Regions from separate parts of the Kitasatospora sp. CB02891 genome, predicted to be linked through region 2. Evidence: riboswitches for the same ligand, from Rfam matches in the RefSeq annotation. Region 2 holds a riboswitch; each other region holds the start of a gene.

Region 1 (3,999 bases), on a different contig from region 2:
CCCGGCGCGGGCGGGGCGGCGGCCGGCGCGACGGGCCCGGCCGGGAGCACCCGGGGCAGCGACAGCTGGGCGGCGCACCCGGCGGCGACCAGCAGCGCGGCCCGCCGGGACAGCGAGGCCCCGGCCTGTCGCGGGGCTTCCGGCGGCAGGTCGGTGACCAGGGGCTCGTGCTGGTTCAGACCCGCACCACCGAGTTGACCGGCATCGCGCTGACGCTCTCGTAGCGGACCCGGGCGCCGGGGTGGGGCGCGTGCACGACGACCCCGCCGCCGGCGTACATGCCGACGTGGTGCCTGTCCTTGAAGAAGATCACCAGGTCTCCGGGCCGGGCTTCGGCGAGGCTCACCCGCCGACCGGCCGAGGCCTGTCCCTGCGAGGTCCGCGGCAGGGTCACTCCGGCCTGCCGCCACGCCCAGTACATCAGACCGGAGCAGTCGAACGTGGTCGGGCCGGTGGATCCGTACACGTACGGGGAGCCGATCTTCGAGACGGCGGCGTTCAGCGCGGCCGCGGCGCGGTCGGACGCGGGGGGCAGGTCGCCGAGGTCGAGCCGGTCGGTGCCGCGGGTGGCGCGGTCCTGGGCGTCCCGGGCGTCGTCGTCGGCCAGCCGGACCCGCTCGGCGGCGCTGAGGCCGCCCAGCAGCCGCTGCGCCCGGGCGAGCCGGCTGTGGACCTCGTCCTTGGCGGCGGCCAGGCGCTGCCGGGCCTGTTCCAGTTCGTCGAGCTTGGCGGTGGCCTCCTGGCGCCGCTGGTCCAGTCGGCGCTGCCGTTCGTGCAGCTCGCGCAGGGTCTCGTTCTGCCGCTCGGTGGCCTGGCCGAGGGCGCGGGCGCCGGCCAGGTAGGACGCCGGGTCCTGGTCGAGCATCAGCCGCAGGGTGGGGTCGAGGCCCTGGGTGCGGTACTGGGCGGCGACCACCGCCCCGAGGTCGCCGCGCAGCCGGTTGAGGTCGTCCTGCCCGGCCGCGACCTGGCTCTGCAGGGCGCCGGCCTCGCGCTGCAGCCTCCGCTGCTGCTCCTGGGCCGCGTTGTACTTCTCGTTCGCCTGCTCGGCCTCCTCGTACAGCTGGTCGACCTGCGCCTTGACGTCGGCGCGGTCGGGCGGGTCGGTCGGCGCGGCGCCGGCCGGGGCGACGCCGAGGTGGAGGACGCCGGTCGCGGCGGCGGTGAGCGCCAGGGCGCGGGCGAGGCGCTGGACACCGGGCAGTGGGGGGCGACGGTGCACGGACACGTGCGACGACTCCGTTCCTGCGGCCGGCCTCCGCCGCCGCCCGCCGGTCGGGCGGCCGTCCGCACGGGGGGCCGGGCCAGAGGTTAGCGAGTCGGAAGGATCCAGTCCAAACCCTGACAACCTCGAATATTCGACCGCGAATCGGACACCGGAACGAGTGCGGCCCGGCACCCCCTGTGCGGGGTGCCGGGCCGGGCGCTCGAAGGAGCCGTCAGATCCGGACGATCTTGGTGATCGGCATCACGGTGGCGGACTCGTAGCGGACCTGCGCGCCGGTGTGCGGGGCGTGCACGATCTGCCCGTTGCCGACGTACATGCCGACGTGGTGCTGGTCGCCGTAGTAGATGATCAGGTCACCCGGTCGGGCGTTGGCGATGTTGGTGCCGATGTTGGTGCCGGCGCCCGCCTGGGCCTGCGAGGTGCGCGGGATCGACACACCCGCTTGGGCGTACGCCCACTGCATCAGACCGGAGCAGTCGAAGGTGCTCGGGCCGGCCGCGCCGTAGGAGTACCAGCTGCCCAGCTTGGACAGCGCGGCGCTCATCGCGGCGCCCGCGTAGCCGGCCGGGGCCTGCACCGGGGCGGCGAGGCCGGTCCGGGCGGTGTCGCGGGAGGCCCGCTCGGCCTGGCTGCGGGAGGCGTCGGCGGCCTTGGCCTCGGCCGCGGCGAGCTCGTCGCGCTCCTTCTGGGTGAGCGTGTTGAGCAGGTCCTGCGCCTTGGCCAGCTTGGCCTGGACGTCCTCCTTGTCGGCCTGGAGGGCCTTCGTGGTGGTGTCCAGCTCGGCGAGCTTCTGCTCGGCCTCCTTGCGCTGCCCGTCCAGCTTGGCCTGCTCGGCCTTGAAGCTCTTCAGCAGGTCCGCCTGGGTGGCGCCGACCGTGTTGAGCGTGCCGGCCTGCCCGAGGAAGGCGTCCGGGCTGCTGGAGAGCATCAGCTGCATGGTCTGCGAGATGCCGCCGTTGCGGTACTGCTCGGCGGCGATGTTGGCCAGGCTGTCCTGAACGGTGGTCACCTGGTCCTGCTGGCGGGCCAGCTGGTCCTGCAACTGGGTGACCTGCTTCTGCAGGTTCTGCTGCTTCTCGACGGAGGCGTTGAGCGCCTCGGTCTTCACCTCGGCCTGCTCGTTGAGCTGGTCGACCTGCTGCTTGACCTGGTCCTTGGTGGGCGCCGGGTCGGCGTGCGCGCCGGTCTGCGCGGAGAGCGCGACGGCGGTGGCGGCAGCGGCAGTGAGAATCGAGACCCGGGCACGGCCGACGGGCTTGGGACGGCGATGGGACGCCACGAAGGCGGACTCCTTCTTCCTCACACCGCCTACCGGGTGAGCTGACGGGTTCGGGCCGGAAGAGATGCCCTACAGCGCTTCACCGACCGCTGTCGCGGCCGGCCCGGCGCCGATTCACCCCGGGGGAACGTGGTTCCCCGGCTCCGTTCGACAGCACCCCCGCAGGGGTATCCCCGTCGGCGGACCTCGTTCTGACGATCCGCCCGCTGCGTCACGGACTCGGCGGCGACCCCCACCGTCGCCCCCCTTGGGCGATCGACTCTGCGGCGGTCGAACCAAGACCCTAGTAACCGATCCGTGATCGGTTCAAATCCTTGTCCGAAAAAAATCTGAATCTGAGTCAATTTCGATTACGGAAATGACCGAACGTAAGGGATTCGTTGCACAGTGCGCAGCATTTCCCTTCGTTCCATCGAAAAACACAACGCCCGGACGTGTTCGAGATCACAGTGGAATCTCGACCCGTCCGGGCGTGTCACGGCGCGTCAGTTGTCGCCCTCTGGGGCGTATGTCCGGATTGTCGGACCGTCAGACCCGGCGGATGGTGAGGATCGGCAGGGTGTCCGCGGCCATCAGCTTCACCACGTCGCCGGTGCGCGGCGCGTGCACCACCATGCCGTTGCCGACGTACATGCCCACGTGGTGCGCGTCGTTGTAGTAGACCACCAGGTCACCGGGCTGCGCGTTGTGCCAGTCCTTGCCCACGTTGGTGCCCACGCCGGCCTGCGACTGCGAGGTGCGCGGCAGCGAGACGCCGGCCTGCGCGTACGCCCACACCATCAGGCCGGAGCAGTCGAAGGTGCTCGAGCCGGTCGCGCCCCACACGTAGGCCGAGCCGCGCTTGTCGAGCGCCCGCTGCACCGCGACGCCGGCGTAGCCGGCGGCCTTCGGCAGGCTGCCCAGGTCGACCCGGTCGGCGCCGCGCGAGGCTGCGCCGCCGCCGCGCAGGATCGCGGCCCGGTCGGTGGCGGAGAGCTGGCTGAGCAGCTTCTGCGCCTCCTGGAGCTTGCTCTGCACGTCGTTCTTGGCGTCGTTGAGCGCCTGGGTGGAGCTGTCCAGCTCGGCCAGGACGGTCGCCGCCTCCTGCTTCTGCTGGTCCAGCCGGCGCTGCTGGTCCTCCAGCGACTTCAGCGTGGCGGCCTGGGTGCTGGCCGCCTGGTCGAAGGAGGACGCCTGGTCCAGGTACTTGTCCGGGTCGGAGGAGAGCATCAGCTGCATCGACGGGTCGATGCCCGCGTGCCGGTACTGGTCGCCGGCCACCGCCGCCAGCCCGGAGGCCAGCTCGGTCAGCTGCTCCTGGCCGCGGGCCACCTGGTCCTGCAGCTGGTCGGCCTGCTTGCGCAGCTGGTCGGCCTTCTCCTTGGCGCCGTTGTACTTCTCGGCGGCCTGCTCCTGCTCCTCCAGCAGCTTGTCGACCTGCGCCTTGACCTCGTCCTTGTTCGGCTGGGCCGGCGCGGCGTGCGCACTCACCTGGGCCGACAGGGCGACCGCG
Region 2 (3,999 bases):
GGCGCTCCACCCGGAGCACTTCGGGAATCAGCGCAGCCACGGGCACCTCCACAGCGGGTCGGGGAACAGCGATCACCGTGATGGTAGGGAGCCCCCGAACGGGCTGTCGCATGATTTATCCGCAAGGTCGGCAATGCCCTGGTTCACCTCAACTGCCATGTTTCTCAGGCAAGTTGACGTTCAGCCAAATTCATCGACCGGAGCCCGGACGCCCGCCTTCCCCTCCACCCGATCTCCAATCCCACCGATCGGTCAGACTTTCGCATCCGATCACCCCACCCCCTACCGCCCGATCACCCACCCCTCGACCACCCATCCCCTGACCGCCCGATCAGACCGCTCCCCGACCACCCATCCCCCGACCACCAGATCAGACCGCTCCCCCGCCTCCGAACTCCCGCCAACCGGTCGCCCACGCACGGCCGCCACGCCTCCCCGCCCGCGCCCGGGCACTCCGCGTCCGAACCCGGCCGGACCGGCGTGACTCGCCCGTGATGCCGGCGCGATGAGCTTGTGATTGCTCCGTTCGAGTGAATAGGCTCGGTCCGGCCCGCACCGCCGGGCCCCGCACGCGGCAACGCCGAACCCTGCCCGCCGCGTTGCCGGGTCGATCACCACAACCCTGGGCGGGGACGGGGGAACCAGGTACGTCGCCGTCCCCCACGGCTAGGGGTGAAGTCGCCCGAACCGGCTCCGACCGGCAGACGGCGGCCGGGCCTCCCTCCGGGTCCGAACCCGACAGCTCACCTCGCAGGCGTGCGGAGAGGATCGAGCATGCTCTTCACGGGTTCCGGGCGTCACCGCAAGCAGAGCCAGGCGGAGAAAGCCGCCGAGCGGGCCATCGCCGCGGCCGGCGTCGTCGGTGTCGGCATCGCACTGCCACTGCTCACCGCGACGGGTGCACAGGCCGCGCCCAGCGCGGTCTGGGACCGGGTCGCCGACTGCGAGAGCGGCGGCAACTGGAGTCTCGACTCGGGCGACGGCATGTACGGCGGTCTCCAGATCACCGCCCAGCGCTGGGTCGACTACGGCGGCACTCAGTACGCCCAGCTGCCCAACGGCGCCACCCGCAGCCAGCAGATCGCGGTCGCCGAACGCATCCTGGCCACCGAGGGCCCGCAGCCGTGGGCCTCGTGCGCCGACTCGTCGGACCTGCGCGTGGCCAGCGCCCCCGGCGTGGTGGACACCAACGACTCGGCGGACGAGTCGGGTGCGCTGCGCGGTGCCCGCGGCGCGGCAGCCGCCAACACCGCCTCGGACGGCACCGTCGCCGCCCCGAACGCCGCCCCGATCTTCTCCGGCCTGCCCGGCTACGACCCGGTGTCCCACGTGTACTGGTACCAGAAGAACGGCGGCTGGTTCTGGACCAGCCACCAGAGCCTGTACGAGCGCTACATGCAGCTGACGCACCCGCAGCCGCCGACCGCTGCACCGTCCCCGACCACCACTCCGGACGCGCAGGTCCCGACCACTCCGGCCACCCCGGTCGTCCCGGCACCGCCGACCGACCCGAGCACCGCCCCGAGCCCGAACCCCACCACGCCCTCCGACGGCAAGAACGGCAACGGAAGCGAGCACGGGAACGGGAACGGCACGGAGAACGGCAACAGCAACAACGGCACGGGCAACGGCCAGGGGCAGGACCAGGGCCAGGGCGAGACCGGAGGCGGAAACGGAACCGGCGGCAACCAGTCGCCCGCACCGACCACCTCGCCGACCGCCCCGAACACCGACCCGAGCCAGGCGGTCGGCACGCAGCAGCCGAGCACGTCCACGCCGCCCACCAGCAGCCCGTCGGCCGCCGACACCCCGGCGGCCGGCACCCCGGCCGCCCAGCCGTACACCGTCGGCCCGGGTGACACGCTGGCGAAGATCGCCCGCACCCACGAGCTGGACGGCGGCTGGACCGAGCTCTACAACGCCAACAAGCAGGTGCTGGGCGAGAACCCGGACCTGATCCGGCCGGGCCAGGTGCTGAACCTGGGCTGAGGACTGCCCGGCCGGGCCGCCGTCACTTCGGGGCGGCGGCCCGGCGCGGTGCAGGCCACCGCGGTGCAGGCCGCCGCGGTGCTCCCCCGACGGAATCCCTGACGAGGCCGTCGCCCGTCCCCGGTGCCCACCCACTCCCGCTCAGGCGATCACTCCGGCGGCGCGCAGCAGCCAGCGGTTGGCGGCGCCGACCAGTCCGGCGCGGTCCAGAACCCCGATCACCTTCTGGGCCATCTCGATCTTGGTGCTGCGCCAGTGGGGGTTGGCCCGGGCGACGGCCCTGCCGACCTTCGGGTCGAGGCCGACGGCGGCGTAGACCCGGGGGTGGATCAGCGCGGTGGTGGCGAAGTAGATGACCACTCCGAGGAACAGCTGCTCCCACCGGCGCTGCAGGAACCCGAGCCGCTTGCGGACGAGTTCCTCGCGGGCGTAGCTGATGTGTCGGGCCTCCTCGATGACGTGGATCCGGGAGACCTGCCGGGTGAGCGGCTGGAGGCTGTCGTCGTTCATCATTTCGCGCTGGAACGCGTCCAGGATCTCTTCGACGTACATGGTGCCGCCGAAGGTCTGGCTGTGGGTGGAGATCGCCTTGAACAGCCGGCCGAGGTTGTGGGCGACGAATCCGGCGCCGTACGCGGGGGCGCCCATCTTTTCGATCATGCGGGCGAACATGATCGAGTGCCGGCATTCGTCGGCGATCTCGGTGAGCGCGTACTGGACGTGGTTGCTGGTGGGGTCCCGGTCGAAGGCGTGCCGCAGCAGCATCTGCATGAGGATCTCCTCGAACCAGATGCCGACGCTGGCGACCGAGGCGACCTCGTGCTTGGAGAGTTCGATGCGCTCGCCCTCGGTCATCCGCTCCCACAGGTCGGTGCCGTAGAGGGAGAGGTGGCGGGGCGGGCAGTAGTAGGCGCCGGGGACGGGGTCGGCGTCCCAGTCGACGTCCTTGAGCGGGTTGAACGAGAGCTTCGCGGAGGAGGCGAGCAGGCGTTCGGCGGTGCGTTCCCGGTCCGGGGCGGTGCGCTCGCGGTCGGGGGCGCCGGGGGTGACGGCGGGCTGGGGCGGCATGCCGGCTCCTTCGCGGTGGGGCGGAGTCGAGGGTGGGATGGTGCCACTGCCGCGAAGGTAGAAGTTATTAGACTGTCCGTCAATACACTGCGCACAAGGAGGCGCAGACCGTCGGCCCGAGGGTCCGTCAGCCCCGCCAGCCGACCGGATCCGCCCATGCCGCCAGCACCCGTCCGCTGACGAAGCGCCGCGGCGTGCCGTCCACGGGGTCGGTGAACTCCAGCGAGCGCGCCAGCAGTTGGAGCGGGCGCCGGTAGTCCTCCGAGTCCTGTTCGGGCAGCAGCGCGGGGTAGATCGGGTCGCCGAGGATCGGCAGGCCCAGCCCGTTCATGTGCACCCGCAGCTGGTGGGTCCGGCCGGTGCGCGGGGCGAGCCGGTAGCGGCCGAGGCCGTCGCGGGCCTCCAGCAGCTCGACCCGGCTCTCCGCGTTGGGCTCGCCCGGGACTTCGTAGGCGTCCAGTCGGCCGTGGTCCTTGACCAGTCGGTTGCGCACCGTGGTCGGCAGGGTCACCGCCGGGTCGTGCGCGGCGATCGCCTCGTACGTCTTGACGGCCTCCCGCCGTTCGAACAGTCCCTGGTAGGCGCCCCGGCGGGCGGGGTCGGCGACGAACAGCACCACGCCCGCGGTGAGGCGGTCCAGGCGGTGCGCGGGGCTGAGCCGGGGCAGGTCGAGGTCGCGGCGCAGCCTGGCGAGCGCGGTCTCGGTGGCGTGGCGGCCGCGCGGTGTGGTGGCCAGGTAGTGCGGCTTGTCCGCGACCACGATCCGCTCGTCGCGGTACAGCACCTCGACCGGGAACGGCACCACGGGTTCGGGCGGCCCGGGCTCCCGGTGGAACCAGACGTGGCCGCCGGGCCGGTAGGGCTCGTCGGCGGTGACCGGTCCGTCGGGGCCGACGAATTCTCCGGCGTCGAGCATCACCGCGATCCGCCCGGGGCCCGCGG
Region 3 (3,999 bases), on a different contig from region 2:
TTGGGGCGTCCGGTGGTGCCGGAGGTGTAGATCAGGGTGGCCTCGCTGTCCGGGCCGAGCCCCTTCCTGCGCCGCTCCACCTCCCCGGCGGGGACGGTCCTGCCGAGCTCGCCGAGGGCGGCGACGGCGTCCTCGTCCAGCCGCCACAGCGGCACCGTGCCGCCGGTGCGGGCGATCGCCACCGTCAGCACCTCGGCGGTGCCGGCGTCCTCCGCGACCGCCAGCACCGCGCCGGAGTCGCGGAGGATCCACTCGGCCTGCTCGATCGCGGAGGTCGGGTACACCGGCACCACGGACGCGCCGGCCGCCCAGGCCGCGAAGTCCAGCAGCGTCCACTCGTAGCGGGTGCGCGACATCAGGACGATCCGCCCGCCGGCCCGGACCCCGGCGGCGATCAGCCCGCGGGCGGTCGCCGCCACCTGCTCGGCGAACTGCCGGGCCGTCACCTGCTGCCAGCCGCCGTCCGGCCGGCGCCTGGTCAGCACCTCGGCGTCCGGCGCCTGCTCGGCGTTGCGGAACGGCAGGTCGGCGAGGCTGCCGGCGTCCGGCGGCGGCACCAGGTGCGGGGTGCGGGCTTCGACGACCCGGCCGTCGGAGCGCAGGACTTCGACGGGCGCACGGTCGCGCAGATGCTCGGCGCGGGCGGCCCGGGCGAGGGGGTGTGCCATCGGCGAACTCCCTTGGGTGGGTGGGGGTCCGCCCAGGGTAGGGACTCGGCCGCGAACTTACTAGACGGTAAGTTCCTTGACAGTAACAGGATTTGACGGGTTGCCGACCGGCCCCGCCCGCCGGGTCGCTCAGCCCTCCTCGACGGACGGCGCCGGGCCGGCGAACCGCTCGCCGTCCCGGCTGCCGCCGGTCCGCGCCCGGGTGCGCCGACCGGTGGACAGGCAGTCGCGCACCAGCAGCTCCACCGCGTCCTGCGGGCTGCTCACCCCGAGGCGCATCATCACCTCCAGCGCGAGGTCCGCCTCCAGCGTGATCGTCACCTTCGCCATCGCACCGCTCCCCGGTCTCGGCACCGCTTCCGGCCGAGAACAGGCCGCTGCCCCCGGAGCCGACCAGGGTCTCCGAGGGCAGCGGCGTTCACCGTGCGGTGCGTGCGGCGGGGGCTTCCGGGTGTCAGACCCGACCGGCGAAGTCCGGCGCCCAGTTGGCGATGGTCTCGGTCCGCACACCGGACTTCGGGTTGGCGGCCTCGACGTACTTGCCGTCGCCGATGTAGATCGCCACGTGGTAGACGCCCGAGTTGGCGCCGTTGTTCGACCAGAACAGCAGGTCGCCCGGCTGCAGGCTGTTCAGCGAGACCCGGGTCGAGTAGTCGGCCTGGTCCGCGGCGACGCGCGGCAGGCTGATGCCGGCCTGGCGGAACGCCGCCTGGGTCAGGCCCGAGCAGTCCCAGCCGCCGTTGCCGGTGCCGCCGTAGATGTACGGCTGGCCGACCTTGGACAGCGCGAAGTCGATCGCCGCGGCCTTCGACCCGGTCGCCTTGACGGCGGCGGTGGTGGTGGCGGTGGTCGTGGTGGTGGCGGCGGGCTTCGCGGGGGTGCTCGGCTTGGCCGGGGCCGGGGTGCTCGGCGCCGGGGCGTCGGTCTTCCGGTTCGAGCCGTTGGACGAGGACTTGCCGGCCGGCGCGGACTGCTTGGCCGGGGCCTGGGCGACGGCGACGTTGCCGAGCGCCAGCTGCTGACCCGGGTAGATCATGTCCGGGCCCTCGGCCAGGACGGAGCGGTTCAGCTCGTACAGCTTCTCCCAGCCGCCCTCGACGTTCTGGCGCTGGGCGATGGCGGACAGCCAGTCGCCCGCCACCACGGTGTAGCTGCCGGAGGCCTGGGGAGCCTGCTGGGCCTGCGGCTGGGCCTGCTGGCGCTGCTGCTGGGGCTGGGTCTGCTTCGGGGCCTGCTGGACCTGCGGCTGGGCCGGCTTCGGCGCGGTGTCCTGCGACGGCTTGGCGGCGGTGGAGCCCGCGGAGGTGTCGACCTGCGGGGCGCCGCCGCCCTTGGTCAGACCGGCCTGGACCGAGCACACCGGCCAGGCGCCGGGGCCCTGCGAGGCCAGCACCTTCTCGGCGACGGCGATCTGCTGGTCCTTGGTGGCCAGGTCGGCGCGCGGGGCGAACGCGGTGCCGCCGAAGGCGGCCCAGGTGGAGGCGGTGAACTGGAGGCCGCCGTAGAAGCCGTTGCCGGTGTTGATGGACCAGTTGCCGCTGGACTCGCACTGGGCGACCTTGTCCCAGGTGGCCACCGACGCGGCGGAGGCGGTGCCGGCCGCGAGGCCGGGGACGGTGAGGCCGATGCCCACGACACCGGTGGTGGCGATCAGACGGCGGGCGCGCTTGGCGCTGACGGGCAGCATGAAGATGCGTTCCTCTCCCACGCCTGCGAGGTGAGCTGTCGGATTCGGGCTGGAGTTGCCCGGCCGCGCGCACCTCTCGGTGCGCCCGGCTTCACCCCTAGCCCCGGACCGGTCCGTCAGGACCGCCCCAGGGCGACTTACCTGGTTCCCCCGCCCCTGCCGCGGTGCGTTTCGCATGAGCCGGCACACCCGGCGGCAGGACTCGGCGTTCCGGGTGAGCTGGGTCCGTGTGTCCACGAACGTGGGCAGGAGATTAAGCGGATTTAAGGACGATTAGCAAATTTCCGTGACGGCTGCCGCTGCTCCCGAAAAAACGATCAAGGGATTCCCGGCGAAATCCGCTGCGCGCTCCGAGAACTGCTGCGCCGTCAGGGAATTGGTGATCTTGTGTCCGATTTGGGATGGTATGCCGCTTCGTGAGCAATTGTTCATCTTGGGGGCATTTGCGATCGCCTCGGCCGGGTGGTTTGAACCGTTCTGTCCGACTGTCGGCAACGGGTGGTGAAATTCCGTCCGCTGACATTTCTGTCGAACTGACGAATGACGATACGTCAGAATGCTTAACCGTCCCCGAAGTCGCCGATATCCGTCCGGCCCGCCGCCTATGCTGCCCCCGACGATTCGGAGTCCCTGCGGGTGTTCGGGAGGCGGCCATCGTGGAGCAGTGGGAGAACGGGCGGCACCGGCGGCCGCTGCTGGGGCGGCGGCGGATGCTGACCTGGCTGGCCGTCGGGACGGTGACGGCGGTCGGCGGGGGAGCGGCGCTGCGGCAGTCGCTGGCCGGGGCGGCGGTGACGGCGGCGGGCCCGCCGCCGACGGCGGCCCCGGCGGCGCTGGACGAGAGCGGACGGAAGTGGTCGGACGCCAAGGGGTGGGGCGGCAGGGCGCCCGGGCCGGGGAGTGCCGTGCGGATCACCGACAAGGTGGTGCTGGACGCCGACGCCCGGGTCGGCTCGCTGCTGATCGACGCCGGCGGCTCGCTGGTGTTCGCCAAGGACCGCTCGCTGACGCTGGAGAGCGGGGGCAACGTCGAAGTCCGTGGCGTCCTGGCCCTCACGCCCGACCCGGCGCACACCCACATCCTGCGCTTCCCCGACATCGACGAACACCGCTTCCAGGGCGGCGGCATGACCGTCGTCGACACCGACACCGGCCTGTGGGTCACCGGCAGCGGCTACCTCCGGCTGGACGGCGCACCCCGCACCGCCTGGGTGCGCGCCGCCGCCGAGTTGAAGGCCGGCGACACCACGGTGCGACTGGCCGCGGACCCCGAGGGCTGGCAGGCGGGCGACGAACTCGCCGTCACCCCGACTGCCCCGCCCGACGCCGCGGACTTCTCCACCTCCTACGACCTGGTGACGGTCCAACGGGTCGACGGCCGGACCGTCACCCTCACCGCGCCGCTCCAGCACGCCCACCCGCGGGTGAGCGCCGGCGGCGGTGCGGTGTTCGGCGCGGAGGTGCTCAACCTGACCCGCAACGTCCGGGTCGAAGGCACCGAACAGGGCCGGGCGCACGTCCACCTGACGTCCAGCCGTCCGGCCGACCTCCGGCACGCCGCGCTGCGCCGGGTCGGACCGCGCGCCGCCGGGAAGGAGAGCTGGAACGGGCAGCCCGTCACCGAGCCGGTGCTCGGCCGGTACG

The links. Region 2 has a riboswitch for cyclic di-AMP ahead of CG736_RS33570 (transglycosylase family protein). Riboswitches for the same ligand answer to the same signal wherever they lie in the genome.
Region 1: it holds a riboswitch for cyclic di-AMP, as region 2 does, so the genes downstream of both, CG736_RS10920 (C40 family peptidase) here and CG736_RS33570 (transglycosylase family protein) in region 2, are expected to answer to the same signal.
Region 3: it holds a riboswitch for cyclic di-AMP, as region 2 does, so the genes downstream of both, CG736_RS38605 (transglycosylase family protein) here and CG736_RS33570 (transglycosylase family protein) in region 2, are expected to answer to the same signal.

Annotation. Positions count from the first base shown of each region.
Region 1 covers NZ_NNBO01000003.1:479,845-483,843, reverse strand. The annotation lists gene CG736_RS10930 (hypothetical protein) at 1-50, opposite strand, end outside; gene CG736_RS10925 (NlpC/P60 family protein) at 176-1,228, opposite strand; gene CG736_RS10920 (C40 family peptidase) at 1,440-2,507, opposite strand; cyclic di-AMP (ydaO/yuaA leader) riboswitch at 2,518-2,673, opposite strand; gene CG736_RS10915 (C40 family peptidase) at 3,036-3,999, opposite strand, start outside.
Region 2 covers NZ_NNBO01000022.1:90,207-94,205, reverse strand. The annotation lists gene CG736_RS33575 (MFS transporter) at 1-40, opposite strand, end outside; cyclic di-AMP (ydaO/yuaA leader) riboswitch at 603-771, shown strand; gene CG736_RS33570 (transglycosylase family protein) at 775-1,989, shown strand; gene CG736_RS33565 (diiron oxygenase) at 2,131-3,057, opposite strand; gene CG736_RS33560 (pseudouridine synthase) at 3,185-3,999, opposite strand, start outside.
Region 3 covers NZ_NNBO01000006.1:10,537-14,535, reverse strand. The annotation lists gene CG736_RS15175 (long-chain fatty acid--CoA ligase) at 1-668, opposite strand, end outside; gene CG736_RS15170 (hypothetical protein) at 798-998, opposite strand; gene CG736_RS38605 (transglycosylase family protein) at 1,123-2,376, opposite strand; cyclic di-AMP (ydaO/yuaA leader) riboswitch at 2,363-2,534, opposite strand; gene CG736_RS15160 (hypothetical protein) at 3,012-3,999, shown strand, end outside.